DNA from 4 places in the Vibrio sp. QJM3NY_26 genome. Region 4 is predicted to be linked to each of the others. Evidence: predicted binding sites of a transcription regulator. Region 4 holds the regulator's gene; each other region holds the start of a gene.
What was found. Region 4 encodes PurR, which represses purine synthesis genes. Its sites were predicted from a motif close to TNANGNAAACGTTTNCNTNA; they were not measured.

Region 1 (4,644 bases), 1.6 Mb from region 4:
ACATCACCCCAAGCGTCAGGGTTGCCGCCCTGTGCTTTGGTTAAGCGACGTGCATCCATCATGTGACCGTAACCTACGTTATATGAGGCGAGGGCAAACCAGATCTTTTCATGTTGAGTAATTGAGTCAGGAACTCGATTCACGATACGACGTAAATATTCCACGCCACCTTGTACCGACTGTTTTGGGTCAAGACGATTGGTTACACCTACGCTCTTCGCGGTTGGCAACGTCAACATCATCATGCCACGAACACCTGTAGGAGAACGCGCGACTGGGTTCCAGTGTGACTCTTGGTATGCCAAAGCTGCGATTAAGCGCCAATCAAATTCTTGCGAGTATTTCTGAAATAGTGGCGACCATTTTGGTAGCTTGCTGTCTAGAGCGCGGATAAAGGCACGAGTATCGACATAATCGAAGGTGCCGATATGGCCAATATATTTCTCTTCCAGTGAAGCGAGCTCACCAGACTGCTTTAGGTTACCGAAAAACTCAATCAGCAGCGCATAAAGGCTTTCATCTTCAGACTTCTGTAAATACCAAGAGATCGGTTGGTCTTCTGTAAGTTCAAAAGCCAAAGCCACGTCTGGGTATAAACGTTGTGCGAGTGACAGCTCAATCGAATCCGCCACAGTAAACAAGCGTTCCCCTGTAGAGACTTCTTTTAGCAGGTCGTTGATGTCAGCATTGCCGATCGCATCGTAGATAAAGTCATCGTGAGTGCTCTGTAGTTGTTTGAGTGTTGGCTCAAAGTGTGAGTCTTTCACTACAACCAAAGATGGCGTCAATGTGTCAGTAGACGCTACCTCTTCTGGTTCAGTTTGTGCTTTTACGAAATCAGCCTGACGCTCATTCTCAAACCTGATCAGTTGCTCAAGGTTTCTTGGTCGCCACTGACCTTTTTTGTACACGACTTGTTGGCTTACATAGTAATAAGCAGGCGCAGCGCGATAGGCACGTGTCAGGTTGCTGTTTTGTGTTAACCCCGTTGCGATAAGATCGATCTCGCCTTTCTTTAACGCCGGAAATAGGCCGGATAGACGGTAAGCGGGTTTAACCTCAAGCTTTACACCAAGTTCTTCTGCAAACTCGCGAGCTAACTCGTAATCCAAGCCAGCAGGACCATCTGGACCGATGTAATAAGAGAGTTGGTTATTCAGGGTGCCGACACGAAGAACGCCACGCTCTCGTATCTGCTCAAGGACACTTTTAGGTTCAGATTCAATCTGGCATCCAGCCAACCCAAATAGGGCAATAGCGAGCAGAAGAAACTTAGACGAAAAGATGAGCGTAAATTTAGGCATCAAAATGAAATCTCGAAAAGTGGAAGCCCCTTTATACCAAACCCCGCAAGGCTGGCAAAGCAGGTTTATTTAAACAGTTGTAAAAGTGGTGATAAATGCAGCAAAAGTACCATTTACACAGAAAGATAAAAAAAATAACGCAAACGGTTGCTTTTGGTGTTACGTCACAAAAAGAAATGCTTTATAATGCGCTCGCATTGAAGAGGTGGAATCGGCATAGGTTTGGCAACCTTCGGGAATAGCTTCGAAGAAAACAGTTAGGTTGTTCCTATAACCCACTGAATTTATTCCAATACTACCTTAATCAACTGCATAAGAGACGTAAGCACATGAGAATTTTGCGTGGCTCCCCAGCTCTATCTGAGTTTCGTGTTAACAAGCTTTTAGAGCTTTGTCGTGAATTAAGCTTACCTGTAACAGGTATTTACGCTGAGTTTGCCCACTTTGCTGATCTAACGGCAGACCTAGATGAGTCTGAAGTTGAGAAGCTAGAAAAGCTACTGACTTACGGTCCAACGATTGAAGAGCATGAACCTGAAGGTTTATTGCTGCTTGCAACGCCACGTCCAGGCACTATCTCGCCTTGGTCTTCAAAATCAACAGATATCGCACACAACTGCGGACTGGCTAAAGTGTCACGTCTAGAGCGCGGTACTGCTTTCTACATTGAAACCTCTTCTGAACTTTCTGAGCTTCAACTTGTTGAGCTGAAAGCAATTCTGCACGACCGTATGATGGAAGTGGTTTTCACTGACTTCGAATCAGCAGCGGCACTGTTCACTGTTGCTGAGCCTGCTCCTTATGCGGAAGTTGACCTACTAACTGGCGGACGTAAAGCGCTTGAAAAAGCAAACGTTACCCTAGGTCTAGCTCTTGCAGAAGATGAGATTGATTACCTTCTTGAAAGCTTCACTGAGAAGCTAGGTCGTAACCCGACTGACATCGAGCTAATGATGTTTGCACAAGCGAACTCAGAGCACTGTCGTCACAAGATCTTTAACGCTGATTGGACTATCGATGGCGTTAAGCAAGAAAAATCATTGTTCAAGATGATTAAGAACACCTTTGAAACGACACCAGAACACGTTCTGTCTGCTTATAAAGATAACGCAGCGGTAATGACAGGTTCTGAAGTCGGTCGTTTCTTCCCAGATCCAGAAACTCGTCAGTACAACTATCACCAAGAGAAAACACACATCTTGATGAAAGTTGAAACGCACAACCACCCAACGGCAATCTCTCCATGGCCGGGCGCGTCAACAGGTTCAGGCGGCGAAATCCGCGATGAAGGCGCGACAGGTATTGGTGGTAAGCCAAAAGCGGGTCTGGTTGCTTTCTCTGTATCTAACTTAAAAATTCCTAATTTTGTTCAACCGTGGGAAACGGACTTTGGTAAGCCAAGCCGTATCGTGACTGCGCTTGATATCATGCTTGAAGGCCCTCTTGGTGGCGCAGCATTCAACAACGAATTTGGTCGTCCAAACCTACTAGGTTACTTCCGTACTTACGAAGAGAAAGTAAACTCTCACGCAGGTGAAGAAGTACGTGGTTACCACAAGCCAATCATGCTGGCTGGTGGTCTAGGTAACATTCGTGATGATCATGTTCAGAAGAAAGAGATCCCAGTAGGTGCAAGCCTAATCGTTCTTGGCGGTCCAGCAATGAACATCGGCCTTGGTGGCGGTGCTGCATCTTCAATGGATTCGGGTTCTTCTTCTGAAGACTTAGATTTTGCATCTGTACAACGTGAAAACCCAGAGATGGAACGTCGTTGTCAGGAAGTGATCGACCGTTGTTGGCAGCTTGGTGATGCGAACCCAATCGCATTCATCCACGATGTGGGCGCGGGCGGTATCTCGAATGCACTTCCTGAGCTAGTAGACGATGGCGAGCGTGGCGGTATCTTTAACTTACGTGACGTGCCAAACGATGAGCCGGGCATGAGCCCACTTGAGATCTGGTGTAACGAATCTCAAGAGCGTTACGTAATGGCGGTTGCTGATAAAGACATGGCAACATTCGACGCGATTTGTAAGCGTGAGCGTGCTCCATACGCGGTAGTTGGTAAAGCAACAGAAGAGCGTGATCTTAAATTAGAAGATTCTCACTTCGACAACACGCCAATCGACATGCCAATGGACATCCTATTAGGTAAAACGCCTAAGATGCACCGTGACGCGAAGACGCTAAAAGCGAACAACCCTGCGATTGACCGTTCTGGTATCGAACTAAACGAAGCGGTTGACCGTATTCTTCGTCTACCAACAGTGGCAGAGAAAACATTCCTTATTACTATCGGTGACCGCTCAGTTACAGGCCTTGTAGCTCGTGACCAAATGGTTGGCCCATGGCAGGTTCCTGTTGCTAACTGCGCAGTAACAGCTGCAAGTTACGACTCTTACCACGGTGAGGCAATGTCTCTTGGTGAACGTACGCCAGTGGCACTTCTAGACTTTGGTGCGTCAGCTCGTCTAGCGGTTGGTGAAGCAATCACTAACATCGCAGCGACCAACATCGGCGATATCAAACACATTAAATTGTCAGCTAACTGGATGTCTCCAGCGGGTCACCCAGGTGAAGATGCTGGTCTTTACGAAGCGGTTAAAGCCGTGGGTGAAGAACTATGTCCGGCACTGGGTCTTACTATCCCGGTAGGTAAAGACTCAATGTCTATGAAGACCAAGTGGGAAGAGAACGGTGAGCAGAAAGAAGTCACATCTCCGTTATCTCTTGTTATCACTGCGTTTGCACGTGTTGAAGATGTTCGTAAGACGATTACTCCTCAGCTTCGTACTGACAAGGGTAATACAAGCCTAGTTCTTATCGACCTTGGTAACGGCCAAAACCGCATGGGCGCAACAGCACTTGCTCAGGTTTACAAGCAGCTTGGTGATAAGCCAGCAGACGTAGACAACGCGGCACAGCTAAAAGGCTTCTACGAAGGCGTTCAAGCACTTGTAGCAAACGACCAAGTTGTGGCTTACCACGATAAAGGCGATGGCGGTCTATTCGTAACGCTAGCTGAAATGGCGTTCGCAGGTCACTGTGGTGTGAATGCTGATATTGCAGCGCTAGGCGAAGACACGCTAGCAGCACTCTTTAACGAAGAGCTAGGTGCGGTAATCCAAGTTCGTAACGATGACCTAGACGCAGTGCTTTCTACTCTTGCAGCAAATGGCCTAGAAGCGTGTTCACACATAATTGGTTCTGTTGAAGCATCAGACGAAGTAGTGATTAAGTCAGGCGCAGACGTTGTAATCCAACGTAACCGTACTGAACTACGTACTATCTGGGCTGAAACCACGCACAAGATGCAAGGTCTGCGTGATAACCCAGTGTG
Region 2 (4,644 bases), 210 kb from region 4:
ACAACAAGAGTTTGAACAATTTTCAGGTAGCCTGTGCGCTATTTGGCTACACGCCTAGCTCAATTCCGGACCAGAAAAGCATCAAGATACGATACAAACAATTATCAAAGATCTACCATCCAGATGGTCACGGATGTGACGAAGAAATGAAACGTTTGAACAATGCGCTAAAAACCATTTTACAAAATGTTACAAAAACGTAAACAACTACACATATTAAATTTTCAAGGTCGCAAAGATATCGATTTTATTAGTGTTGCAATCGATCCCCCTCTCAAAAACGGGTAACAAACTATTAACTAATGGGTCTTACTTGTGTCATAATTTGCGCCGAAAATACACCTGACTTAAACAGGTGAGGAGAGAATATGTTCACAATAGAAGGCGTTTGTGATTGGTGCAAAAAGCCAAGCCTAGTTAAAAAGCACGACTACCTAGATGGTAAGTGTCATCATGCATGTAATGAGTGCAATGATATTGCAACCATTGATGTTCGCCAGTTCAATATTGGTGAAATGGAAATGAGAGCAAAACTCTCCCAAGCGACATTGAGATAAGCAACACCGTTGAAATATAAGAAAGCGCCTAAGGCGCTTTTTTTGTGTCTGTGGTTTTAGATTTTCTCTCTTCTCTCTTCTCTCTTCTCTCTTCTCTCTTCTCTCTTCTCTCTTCTCTCTTCTATACAGGCGTATACAGTACTTTTCTGTCAAAACCACTGTATACACCTGTATAAAGCTCACATTTTTTGAACTTATGAGACAAAGTAGCAAATTCATTCTAATTTAATTTGTCAAATAATTTCAATGACTTAACAACATAACACCTATAAGTTCAGACAAAATCGTCCAATAATCCCGCAAAAAACGCTTGATCTTATAAGCAACTAAAACTACTGTATACACATACAGCATGTATATAAGGACAGCAAAATGATTCAAGCACACGTTAAAGCCCAACACTCTAGCCCGCTAGTTCACTGCGCATTTACATCAGTTTCTCGTAAAAGCAAAAATTCAAACGAGGAAGCGTTATTTGCAAGAATGGCGTTGCTGTCCAACCAACATCAGTGGCTACTGTTTACCGCTCAAACACCGAGACCATCCGCTAAGCAGCTAAAGCAACATAATGTTTGCTGCGACCGAGTTATTCATATGAAAGCCTCTCATCAGATGACTGAGGTAGAAACCGTCGAGAAAGCCATTCGCTCTAAGAATGCGAGTGCGATTGTGGCAAGTGCATCGATTGATCAATTCAGTCAGCAATACCTAAGAACATTAGGAATGCGCTTTCAGTGTGAAGTCTTCTTTATGGATGCGAATTCAGAGCGCATTCACTAAGCCACCTTGCTTAATAACATGTTGGCTCAAAAACATGGCCCACAAACATAGCTTAATCGTTTAGCTAACAAACTTAAGTTAACTTAACCGCATAGCTCCAAAACACAGTCCAAATATACTGCCTTCCCCTGCCCTACGATTCACCTATTTTTTGGCGAATTGTTAGGCGGGGGTTTTTATTTAAACAATAGATTTAGCAATCGTTTGCTTTTTATCTGGAAGGAAATAGTAGATTGAGTATAATGCCCGTCTAATCATGTGCACACCGCACTTCTCTGTATGACGTTTGATAAAAGATAGGAATGTCTAAATGAGCCTTGCTGATCAAGTTCTTGCCGTAAATGATGACCTACCAATCCGTACTGACAAACCTGTCCACAGTGGCAAAGTTCGCTCAGTCTACTGGTTAACTGAAGAAGATAGTCAACGACTAATCAAAGAGAAAGGCTACGATGTAGCACCAGATGCACCTTTAGCAATCATGGTGATCAGTGACCGTATCTCTGCATTTGATTGTATCTGGCGTGGTGAAGGTAATCTTAAAGGTGTTCCAGGTAAGGGAGCGGCTCTGAATGCTATCTCTAACCACTGGTTCAAATTGTTTAAAGACAGCGGACTTGCTGACAGTCATATTCTTGATATCCCTCACCCGTTCGTATGGATTGTACAAAAAGCTCGCCCAGTCATGATTGAAGCGATTTGTCGTCAATACATCACAGGTTCAATGTGGCGTGCATACGCAAACGGCGAACGTGAATTCTGTGGTATCGAAATGCCTGAAGGTCTTGAGAAAGACAAGAAGCTACCTGAGCTACTGATCACGCCTTCAACAAAAGGGATTTTGAAAGGTATCCCTGGTGTTCCAGAAGCTGACGATGTGAACATCTCGCGTAACAACATCGAAGATAACTTCGCAGCGTTCAACTTTACTCAAGCAAGTGACATTGCGCATTATGAAAAACTTCTAAAAGAAGGCTTCAACGTAATTAGCCAAGCACTCGCAAACGTCGATCAAACCTTTGTCGATACCAAGTTTGAGTTCGGCTACGTGAACGATGCTCAAGGTAAAGAAAAGCTGATCTACATGGACGAAGTGGGCACGCCAGATTCATCTCGTATTTGGGATACTCAAGAGTACAACAAAGGCAACATCGTCGAGAACTCGAAAGAGGGTTTCCGTCAGTTCTTACTTAACTACTTCCCTGATGCGGACATTCTGTTGAACAAAGAACGCATGCCAGAGCGTGAAGCTCTAGCTCGTGACAATGAACTTCCTTTGGATGCATTGATGTCTCTTTCTCGTACTTACCTTGATATCGCAGCGAAAATCACAGGTGCAGAGATCGTACTGAGCGAAAATCCTAAGCAAGAAATTATCGATGTACTGCGTGCTGACTATGGTCTAGTTGACTGATCGCATTCTAGAAAGCGAGTAAGCTCGTAAACACAAGTTCCAGATACTAAAAGGGCCTCATCATTATTGAGGCCCTTCTTACATGTGCGGTTTTTAATATTCTTTGAGCTAGCTTCTAAGCTGCATGCTATAAGCTCTAAGCTCTAAGCTCTAAGCTCTAAGCAATACTGAGAGATTACAGCTTGATAGTAAACTCTTCTCCAGTATTCTCGGCAATCACTAAATGACTGCGCGTCTCGATGTACTCTATCTGCTCTTCTTCAAGAGAATATGGCATAACAACTTTGAGCTCATTGATCCCTTCCAGCCTAGCCAGCTTAAGTAAGGTAACAATGTTTGACTCATCACTTTTACGCGTCGACATTGATTTTAATGCCATCTGCCATAAACGATCTTCAGGGCTTGCTAGCTCTTTAATGCTATCTCGCCAGACGGTACTGAATACTGGTGCAATTGTGGTTAGTGCCTCCAGAAAAGTCCATTTTTTACTGCATGAGGCGCCAAGAAAGGTTGTGTAATCGAACTCTACACGCGTCTCTATCTGTTTATCCATGATGTCCCCCGACACTTTGACAACACAATATACTCAATATCTATCAACTCTTTCTTTATAGCAATAGGATATAGAAGAATAGTCTTTTATGACCTTTTGATTGGTTAAAAAGGCATATAAAAATCAATTTTGTAACAAAATAAGCACTGAATAATCATATATGCACCTATTTGATTAATATTTTAGAGATAAAACTTATCTATCTATTTTATATCAATTATCCGGCTCGCTTTTTTGTATTGAATACGCCAGCCAGACCATGTTGGCAGCTCCCAACGTTTTGGTGATAACTTTCGGCTACCCGATTGATAGTGAACGTAAATCAGCTTTCGTGCGGGCAAGTATTCTACATCGAGTTGCAAGTCGGCAAGGTTCAGTGCAAACGGGTATTTTTCAGAGAACTCTGAATAGAGCCATTCTGGGATACCATCAAATGGAATGTCTGAATGTTCAAACATTTCTAGCTCGCTGACATCGGTAACCCCTAACACCTCAAGCTGTTGTATAAACCATAGTTCAAAGCTAAGTTGCTCGATCTCAGGAGTATATTTTTTTTGTTCATCGAGCCCAAGTTTCACATACAGCTGCCAGTGTTTGATTTCTTGAGTGCGAACCTTTGCAAAACCGGGAAGTTGGACGCCTTTTAACACAAGATCGACAATAGGCTTTAATGATAGTTGCCCTTCAGCCGCGACGAGCTTAGTCGTAATTGTACGGCCTGCGTACACCAAAGCCATCTCGGTAAAGACACCATCATCATTTACTCTTGTTTCACCTTGCTCCCACTCTCCGAGTTCAGCTTCAATGATAAGCTCAAGAGGAATAGGTGCCGTGACCGTCGCTAAGGTCAGTGTTTGCTTAACACCTCTTCCCGGCAAGCTGTGCGTGTCCAGCACCAACATCGCTTGTGCATTGTCCGGGAAACGATTCTGACGGCCGAGTACTACCTCTAACACTCCATTGGCAAAGGCTTCTTTCCTCTTCAGTCTGCGCACAAACACCAGCTCAGGATGCAAATTCACAATAGTCTTAAGCAGTTCAATACGTTGGAAACGTGACGCGACTTCTAACTGAGGAAGTTCAAACACCTCACGCATTTGCTTTGCCAGCCCTTGTGCTTCATTCAGTGCCTGTTGGTCGATTTCTAAATGCGGATAATCGCGACCACGAACAATCTGAATCAACAGGCTTAAATCACACCCTTCTTTCTCTTGTTGCGCGAGCGCTTCCAAATGTTCTGCGGTGTTTGGTAATTGATACAAGCGAGCAGGAACGGACAACGCAGCTGTGAGATCGACTACCGCTTCTTTTAATGCTTTGGTTTTGATTCGAGTCACAAT
Region 3 (4,644 bases), 330 kb from region 4:
GCGGGTATCGGTACCCTTTTATTCCAACTTATTACACGCCGTTCAGTGCCAATCTTCTTAGCGTCTTCTTTTGCATTCATCGCGCCTATCATGTTTGGTATTCAAACTTGGGGTGTTGGTGCAACCATGGGCGGCCTAATGGCAGCAGGTGTTGTGTATGTCTTAATGGGCGCGTTGATTAAAGTGCGTGGCGTAGCCTTCATCCATAAACTGCTTCCACCCGTGGTGGTTGGCCCTGTGATCATGGTTATCGGCTTAGGTCTTGCGCCTGTTGCAGTAAACATGGCGCTAGGTAAAACCGGCGATGGTGCGGTTCAACTTATCGATGCAGACGCCGCGTTATGGATCTCGTCTATTTCATTGCTAGTGACGATTGTCATCAGTGTTTTCTCGAAAGGCTTCCTTAAATTATTGCCTATCTTTGGTGGCATTGTAGCGGGTTACGTAACGAGCTTGGTATACGGCGTAGTTGATTTTACCCCCGTAGCTCAAGCAGCTTGGTTAGCACTACCAAACTTCACTGCACCAGAATTCAACATCAACGCTATCTTCTTTATGGTGTTTGTGGCAATTGCACCTGCTGTTGAGCACGTGGGCGACATGCTTGCTATCTCGAACGTTACCGGCAAAGACTACCTTAAGAAACCAGGTCTACACCGCACGATCACAGGTGACGGTGTGGCGACGATTGCAGCTTCTATGCTGGGCGCACCACCAAACACAACCTACAGTGAAGTAACAGGTGCAGTAATGCTGACCAAAGCATTCAACCCAGTGATCATGACTTGGGCTGCGGTAACAGCAATTGTTCTTGCATTGGTCGGTAAGCTAGGCGCGCTACTTCAAACGATTCCTGTTCCTGTGATGGGCGGCATCATGATTCTACTGTTTGGTTCAATCGCGACGGTAGGCTTGAATACTCTAATTCAGAATAAAGTAGACCTACATAAATCACGCAACCTTGTGATTGTGGGTATTACGTTAGTCTTCGGTATTGGCGGCATGGCATTTGGCATCGGTGACTTTAGCCTACAGGGCGTAAGCTTATGTGGCATTGTGGCAATCCTACTTAACCTAGTCCTTCCAGAAGAATTAGGCGACAACACCGTAGTAGACAAAGCTCAAATCGATTAATTTATTGGTAAGGCTGGATTCAAAAAAATCACAACCTAACAAAATCAAAAAAGGGAGAGCATCGAATGCTCTCCCTTTTATTTATACGGCTAATTAAGCAGGTTCAGTTAAATTTAAAACTCTTTGAATTAATTTAAACCGAAACTGAATTACTTAGTACCGAAGATCTTATCACCAGCATCGCCAAGACCAGGAACAATGTAGCCCTTGTCGTTTAGCTTCTCATCGATTGCAGCCGTGTACAGCTCAACATCTGGGTGCGCTTTTTCTAGAGCAGCGATACCTTCAGGAGCAGCAACAAGCACAAGAATCTTAAAGTGCTTACAACCTTTCTCTTTCATAAGGTCGATAGTTGCGATCATAGAACCACCCGTCGCAAGCATTGGATCTACCACTAGAGCAATACGCTCGTCGATGTTAGATGCAAGCTTGTTGAAGTATGGTACTGGCTCAAGCGTTTCTTCGTCACGGTAGATACCCACAACGCTGATACGTGCACTTGGGATGTGCTCAAGAACGCCGTCCATCATGCCTAGACCAGCACGTAGGATTGGCACTACAGTTACTTTTTTACCTTTAATTTGGTCAACTTCTACTGGACCGTTCCAACCGTTAATCGTCACACGCTCAGTTTCAAAATCTGATGTCGCTTCGTATGTTAGAAGGCTACCCACTTCTGTCGCTAGCTCACGAAAACGCTTAGTGCTAATGTCACCTTCACGCATCAGGCCAATTTTATGTTTTACTAGCGGGTGTTTCACTTCAACAACTTTCATTTCCAACTCCGGCAATATTTAAACAAACCTGTAGATTATACACGAACTGTGGGGTTATTTCAGAATCTTTATTCTAATAAAAAAAACCGCGCAAACGTTTGCTCTTGGTAATCAAGCCCTGTTAGAATAGCGCCGTTTTCACATCCAACTTAAGTTCGAGGACTATCCCGTGAGTGGTAATACTTCTTCTCTAAGCTACAAAGACGCTGGTGTTGATATCGACGCAGGTAATGCACTAGTAGACCGTATCAAAGGTGCTGTTAAACGCACTCGTCGCCCTGAAGTAATGGGCGGTATTGGTGGCTTTGGCGCCCTATGTGAACTTCCAACGAAATACAAAGAGCCAGTACTTGTTTCAGGTACTGATGGTGTTGGTACTAAACTTCGCCTTGCTTTGGATATGAAAAAACACGACACCATTGGTATCGACCTAGTGGCAATGTGTGTGAACGATCTAATCGTTCAAGGTGGTGAGCCGCTATTCTTCCTAGACTACTACGCAACAGGTAAGCTAGATGTAGATACAGCAGCAGACGTTGTTTCAGGTATTGCTGAAGGTTGTGTTCAAGCAGGTTGTGCACTAATCGGTGGCGAAACAGCTGAAATGCCAGGCATGTACGAAGGCGACGACTACGACGTTGCTGGCTTCTGTGTTGGTGTTGTAGAAAAGGCTGACATCATTGATGGCACTAAAGTAGCAGCAGGCGACGCACTTATCGCTGTTGGCTCAAGTGGTCCACACTCAAACGGTTACTCTTTGATTCGTAAAGTTCTAGAAGTTTCTGGTGCTGATAAGAATGAAGAACTAGAAGGTCGCACTATCGGTGAGCACCTACTAGAACCTACTAAGATTTACATCAAATCGGCACTTAAGATGATCGCAGAGCATGACATTCATGCTATTTCGCACATCACTGGTGGTGGTTTCTGGGAGAACATCCCACGCGTACTTCCTGAAGGCACTAAAGCAGTGATTGATGGAAAAAGCTGGGAATGGCCTGCTATTTTCAGCTGGCTACAAGAGAAAGGAAACGTGGAGACATTTGAAATGTACCGCACTTTCAACTGTGGCGTAGGCCTAATTGTTGCTCTACCTAAAGAACAAGCAGACGCTGCTGTTGAACTACTGAAAGCTGAAGGCGAAAACGCTTGGGTTATCGGTGAGATCGCAAACGCTGAAGCTGGCGAAGAGCAAGTTGAAATTAAATAAGTGATACGTTCACTTACTTAGTTAATAAATGAGGACCTATTGGTCCTCATTTTGCTATTTGGCCCGCAGAAAACCTTAGTTTATGTAGGTAAATTGTAAATACTTTAGTTAACCAATCGCATGACCCACTCTATGAAGAACAGCCATTCTATGAATAACAGTCACTCTAAGAAAAACATCGTCGTTTTAGTCTCAGGAAGCGGAAGCAACTTACAAGCTATTTTGGATGCCTGTGACAGCCACACGATTGACGCCTCTGTTAAGGCAGTTTTCTCAAATAAAGCGGATGCTTTTGGTCTAGAGCGCGCAAAATCAGCAGGTGTTGACGCTCACTCGGTGAATCCAAAAGAATTTAACTCGCGTGAAGAGTTTGATCATGAATTGATGGTTCAGATCGATGCTTACCAACCCGACCTGATTGTACTCGCTGGCTACATGCGCATTCTGAGTTCAGATTTTGTCCGCCATTACGCGGGGAAAATGATCAATATCCACCCTTCTCTATTACCTAAGTATCCTGGGCTCCACACCCACCAGCGTGCTATTGATGCAAAAGACAAAGAGCATGGCACCAGCGTCCACTTTGTTACCGAAGAGCTCGATGGTGGCCCTGTAATCTTACAAGCTAAGGTGCCAGTATTTGAAGGGGATGATGCCGACATATTAGCAAGCCGAGTGCTCACCCAAGAACACTGCATTTACCCTATGGTCTGTAAATGGTTTGCCGAAGATCGTTTATCGATGGTAAACGGGCAAGCTGTCTTAGACGGTAAAATATTAGGCAAACACGGTTACGCAGAAGAGTAATTCGTATAGCTGTTCTCGCAAAGTAAATCATTAAAGAGCAAGCCCTTAAAAATCAGAAAATAAAAAGGCCGCTTATTGACTTATTGGTTCAGTAAGCGGCCTTTCTTATGTTCGGATCAAAAATGATACTATTCGGAACGTTTAGCTCAATGGCTCAGTTGGTGCTTGGCTTGCAACCTTTTTAGGTGCATAAGCAACATCTTCCAAGGCTTTATGGTTATTGCCGATCAGCTCACCAAAATGAAACAACGCGTATTCGCCCGGCTTCATTCTAAACCACTCTTCATTGCATGTTAGAGGCTGAGTTGCTACCACCGTGACCACATCATTCGGCGTGGTCTCTTCTTGGAAGTTTATCTCAACATCTTCATCAATCAGGCTCGCATTGCCAAAAGGCGCGCGTCTTGTTATCCAGTACAAATGATTGGTACAGTAGGTCATCACGTACTCACCATCACTGAGTAACATGTTGAAGACGCCTTTCTCTCTTAGCTGATCACAACACTCAGCGACAAAGCGAAACATACCTTCCATGTCTTGAGGAGGCTCAGGAAAACGATCTTCTAATTGTTTCACTAACCAACAGAAAGAAAGTTCACTGTCCGTCTCACCGACAGGCCTGAAACGACCACTAACCAGATCATCGTAATCCGTTAATTGGCCATTATGAGCGAAGGTCCAGTATCGTCCCCAAAGCTCACGAGTAAAAGGGTGAGT
Region 4 (4,644 bases):
AGGTTTTTAACTCGAACCAATAACTCGCGAAGTTCGAAGGGTTTAGTAACGTAATCGTCAGCGCCCATTTCAAGGCCAACGATTTTGTCGATGCTATCCGTGCGTCCAGTAACTAAAATAATTCCAATGTCTGATTGACTGCGTAATTCGCGAGTTAGCATCAATCCATCTTCGCCTGGTAAGTTGATGTCCAGCATAATGAGGTCAACGTTATTATCTTCTAACACGTTTCTCATTTGAGCGCCGCTTTCCGCTTCGCTTACTGTGTAACCTTCGTTCTGGAAGTATCCGACCAGTTTACTGCGGGTTACCACATCATCTTCTACGACTAATACGTGATAGCTCATCTACACCACTTTTCTTATTTAATAGTTTCAGTGACTATTCTATTCATAACTCGTAACAATTCTAGTGGTACACAAGATAAAAGCCAGAAACATGGATCTTTTTTGATACAAGACAATCTTAAACCTTGCTATTTATCGTCCATCGCAATTCAATATAGGCATTACTACTAACGAGTAACTTTGCGTTTCGCAAATAACCTTGTTATTCAGCCTTGGTGTGCTTTGCACAAGTAACTTCAAGATGCATATAAGTAACACCACAAGACTAAATCAGGATCTAAGAAATGAAAGATACGAAAGCGTTCAACGAGCAAAGAGCAGAAATATACTGGTGGCTATCAAGCTTATTCGCTAAAGAGCTCACTCAAGAAGAACTCGATCACTACCACTCTGTTGAAATTCGTTCTTTCCTAACTGGTTTAGGCGAAAATGAAACACTAAAGCCGGCGATCGATAGCCTAGTGGATGCGCTAAACCGCCTACAAACGCGTGAGGATGCTCAACTAGAATTGTCTGCTGACTTCTGTGACTTATTCTTAAAAACAGATAAGCATGGCGCACTTCCTTACGCTTCTATGTATATCGGTGAGACTGGCCTTTTGAATGATAAGCCAGCAAAAGATATGGAAGAGATCATGGCCAAGCACAACTTAGTGGTGAACCAAGACCTAAAAGAACCAGCTGACCACATCGCTATCGCACTCGACTTCCTTGGCAACTTGATCATCCGTTCTAATGAAACGGAACTTGAAGAAGAGCTAGAGAAATCGTTCATTGTTCAACAGCAATTTATCGAGCAACAACTTCTTACTTGGGTACCAAAGTTCAACGTTAAATGTCATGACGTTGACGAATTCGGTTTCTACGCATCAGTCTCATCTCTGCTACTTGCATTCTGTAAATTGGACACCCAATACCTCGCTGGTGAATAAGCTTATTGGATGACTCGTTAAATAAATTCAGAAGAATGTGACAATTCACCCGGATTTCCGGGTGAATTTTATTGCGAGTAATTTCTAGTCAGTCTAAAATTGTGACCGCAAACGATAAAATATGAAACATTCACGAAATGCTATGCTTATTATAGTTTTGAGCATTTCGGTGTTAAGACAAGCCGCTCAATAGCGGTTTTTTGTTTTTTAGCACTTTAGTACCCAAAGAGCCCTACAAATTTAAGCTCTTAGTTAGGTAGCTTAACGGCTACTTCATTCCGTACTTTGGGAAAGTAGCTTCTAATAGGATAAAACCATGGCCACTATAAAAGATGTCGCTCGCTTAGCAGGCGTATCAACAACAACCGTTTCTCACGTAATCAACAAAACTCGCTTTGTTGCAGAAGCGACGCAAGAAAAAGTAAATAAAGCCGTAGACGAACTGAACTATGCACCAAGTGCCGTTGCTCGTAGTTTGAAGTGCAATACAACCCGCACTATCGGCATGCTAGTTACTCAATCAACTAACCTATTCTTCTCTGAAGTTATCGATGGTGTTGAAAGCTACTGCTACCGTCAAGGTTACACTTTGATTCTGTGTAATACGGGCGGTATCTATGAGAAGCAACGTGACTACATTCGAATGCTTGCAGAGAAACGTGTAGATGGCATCTTAGTTATGTGTTCTGACCTAACTGAAGAGCTAAGAGGCATGTTAGACCGTCACGCTGACATTCCTAAAGTGATTATGGATTGGGGCCCTGAGAGTTCTCAAGCAGATAAGATCATCGACAACTCTGAGGAAGGTGGTTACCTAGCGACCAAATACCTCATTGAGCACGGTCACTCCAAGATTGCTTGTTTAAGTGGCCACTTAGACAAAGCGGCATGTGTTGAACGCATCGCGGGTTACAAACGCGCACTCAACGAAGCTAAGATTGCTACCGATGATAACATGATCATTGAAGGTAACTTCGAGTGTGATACTGCGGTTCTTGCTGCAGAGAAAATCATTAAGATGGTAGATCGCCCAACGGCCGTATTCTGTTTTAACGACACAATGGCACTCGGCCTAATGAGCAGATTGCAAGAGAAAGGAATTCGTATCCCTGAAGATATTTCAGTGATCGGCTATGACAACATCGAGTTGGCTGAATACTTCTCTCCACCGTTAACAACGGTTCACCAACCCAAACGTCGTGTTGGTAAGAACGCTTTCGAAATTTTGTTAGAACGCATTAAAGATAAAGACCATGAAAAGCGTGTGTTCGAAATGCACCCTGAAATTGTTGAGCGAAGCACAGTTAAAACGTTAAATTAATTGATAAATTCAGTTTAATATAATTAAGCGCACCTTTAGGTGCGCTTTTTTTATCAACAACATGAATGAACCTGGTATCATACTGGAAAGATCATTAATTGAAGCAATATCACATTTTGAAATAACAAGTGTGAGCCTCATTCAACAAAAACTTTATTCTATTCAATCAGTCACGCACAGGGCAAATCACTTGAAAGAGTGAGACGCAAAGCTTCCGGCCTAAACCACTCGTTGGTATGGTAGCGGGGTTACCGATGGCAAAATGCAGTAACTACTAATAATTTAGTAATTTACGGCTAATTGACAATTTAATTGCAACATTTTGCTAATCTCTCGGACCTGCTTATTTGGTGGCGTAGTTCAAATACACCGAGATAAATAACATGGATAAACCGATACTAAAGGATTCAATGAAATTATTTGAATCCCTAGGAAAAATAAAATCACGCTCGATGTTTGGTGGCTTCGGTCTTTTTGCTGATGACACTATGTTTGCTCTGGTTGTAAATGACCAGCTGCACATACGAGCAGACAAATGCACAACGAAACAGTTCGAACAACAAGGCTTTCAACCGTACGTCTACAAAAAACGTGGTTTCCCTGTCGTTACTAAATATTTCGCTTTACCCGAAGGCCTGTGGCAAGACCAAGAGAAAATCTTGCAGCTTGCAACGACGTCTCTGGGTTTTGCTAAAGAAGAAAAAGCTGAGCAATCTTCAGCTAAGCCTACTCGACTCAAAGATCTGCCCAACCTTCGACTCGCCACTGAGCGTATGTTGAAAAAAGCAGGGATCGATTCCGTAGAACGTTTATATGAATCTGGCTCTGTAAACGCATTTAACGCCATCAAAGAATCACATGCGTCTTCTGTCAGTATTGAACTACTTTGGGCGCTAGAAGGCGCGATCAATGGCACACATTGGTCTGTTATACCGCAGCAGCGTCGTGAAGAGCTTATCAATCGCGTCAATTAACATTGTAAGTGAAAAACTATATACATAACTAAGCCGCATTTACTGCGGCTTTTTTTATATCTGCTGAAAGTTAATCTATGCTTTGCCTGTCTGTCTATACTAATGGTATACATTGAAAATTTAGAGGAAGTATCAATGAGTAAGAAAATGATATTGGGTATTGTGTTGGTCGTAACCATCGTCTTGTTAGGCGTCAATTTCGGCCAATACCTAACGCTTGAAAATGCCAAGGCCCAACAAGCCGTTTTAAATGACTACATTGATAGCAACTTCATTGCTGCCGCTGCTATCTATTTTGTCGCGTATGTAATGATTACTGCTTTCTCAATTCCTGGTGCTGCTGTTGTGACCCTGTTAGGAGCTGCGCTATTTGGTTTCTGGAATAGTTTGCTGCTGGTCTCTTTCGCCAGTGCCATTGGTGCAACCCTCGCATTTCTAAGTAGCCGCTACCTTTTACGTGACTGGATCCAAACCAAATTTGGTGACAAATTAGCAACGATTAACAAGGGCGTTGAAAAAGACGGAGCATTTTACTTGTTTTCTCTGCGTCTGATTCCTGTATTCCCATTTTTCCTTATCAATCTGTTGATGGGTCTAACACCGATGTCTGTGAGTCGCTATTACATTACAAGTCAAATAGGAATGTTACCGGGTACTGCCGTTTTCTTGAATGCTGGTACTCAACTCGCGGAAATTGATTCACTTTCGGGTATCGTGTCCCCTTCAGTACTATTGTCATTTGCCTTACTGGGTGTATTCCCAATCATTGCTAAATGGTTGATGAATAAATTTCGCTCAGCACCTGTGGCTGAATAACGTATACCTATAATAGCTTAATAACGCATATAGCCAGATAAGGTTCTATCTCAATGAAAATCTTCAGTGCATCGAATCCGACAGAAGCCCACATCATCCGTGGATTACTAGAAAGTGTGAATATTGCGTGTGAAGTCCGTGGTGAAGGGTTATTCGGTTTGAAAGGGGAAATCCCATTTACCGAAGAAACTGACCCCTACGTATGGTTATATGAGCCAGAATTGGCGAGCAAAGCCTGGGCAGTTGTTAATGAC

Region 1: purL (phosphoribosylformylglycinamidine synthase) is a predicted target of PurR. The motif match lies at 1,440-1,459, and genes of this name have one in related genera.
Region 2: AC3CH4_RS09115 (phosphoribosylaminoimidazolesuccinocarboxamide synthase) is a predicted target of PurR. The motif match lies at 1,530-1,549, and genes of this name have one in related genera.
Region 3: purM (phosphoribosylformylglycinamidine cyclo-ligase) is a predicted target of PurR. The motif match lies at 1,997-2,016, and genes of this name have one in related genera.

What each region holds. Positions count from the first base shown of each region.
Region 1 covers NZ_CM173515.1:718,216-722,859, forward strand. Annotated here, with positions in the region: gene mltF (membrane-bound lytic murein transglycosylase MltF) at 1-1,304, opposite strand, end outside; gene purL (phosphoribosylformylglycinamidine synthase) at 1,634-4,644, shown strand, end outside.
Region 2 covers NZ_CM173515.1:2,063,543-2,068,186, forward strand. Annotated here, with positions in the region: gene AC3CH4_RS09100 (tetratricopeptide repeat protein) at 1-203, shown strand, start outside; gene AC3CH4_RS09105 (hypothetical protein) at 369-557, shown strand; gene AC3CH4_RS09110 (SulA-like leucine-rich domain-containing protein) at 930-1,337, shown strand; gene AC3CH4_RS09115 (phosphoribosylaminoimidazolesuccinocarboxamide synthase) at 1,648-2,751, shown strand; gene AC3CH4_RS09120 (hypothetical protein) at 2,927-3,304, opposite strand; gene AC3CH4_RS09125 (helicase-related protein) at 3,508-4,644, opposite strand, start outside.
Region 3 covers NZ_CM173515.1:2,603,407-2,608,050, forward strand. Annotated here, with positions in the region: gene AC3CH4_RS11445 (uracil-xanthine permease family protein) at 1-1,134, shown strand, start outside; gene upp (uracil phosphoribosyltransferase) at 1,284-1,910, opposite strand; gene purM (phosphoribosylformylglycinamidine cyclo-ligase) at 2,080-3,120, shown strand; gene purN (phosphoribosylglycinamide formyltransferase) at 3,241-3,927, shown strand; gene AC3CH4_RS11465 (class II glutamine amidotransferase) at 4,069-4,644, opposite strand, start outside.
Region 4 covers NZ_CM173515.1:2,271,286-2,275,929, forward strand. Annotated here, with positions in the region: gene torR (two-component system response regulator TorR) at 1-347, opposite strand, end outside; gene torD (molecular chaperone TorD) at 632-1,279, shown strand; gene purR (HTH-type transcriptional repressor PurR) at 1,596-2,600, shown strand; cyclic di-GMP riboswitch class I at 2,771-2,856, shown strand; gene AC3CH4_RS09975 (TfoX/Sxy family DNA transformation protein) at 2,984-3,574, shown strand; gene AC3CH4_RS09980 (TVP38/TMEM64 family protein) at 3,710-4,390, shown strand; gene AC3CH4_RS09985 (putative signal transducing protein) at 4,444-4,644, shown strand, end outside.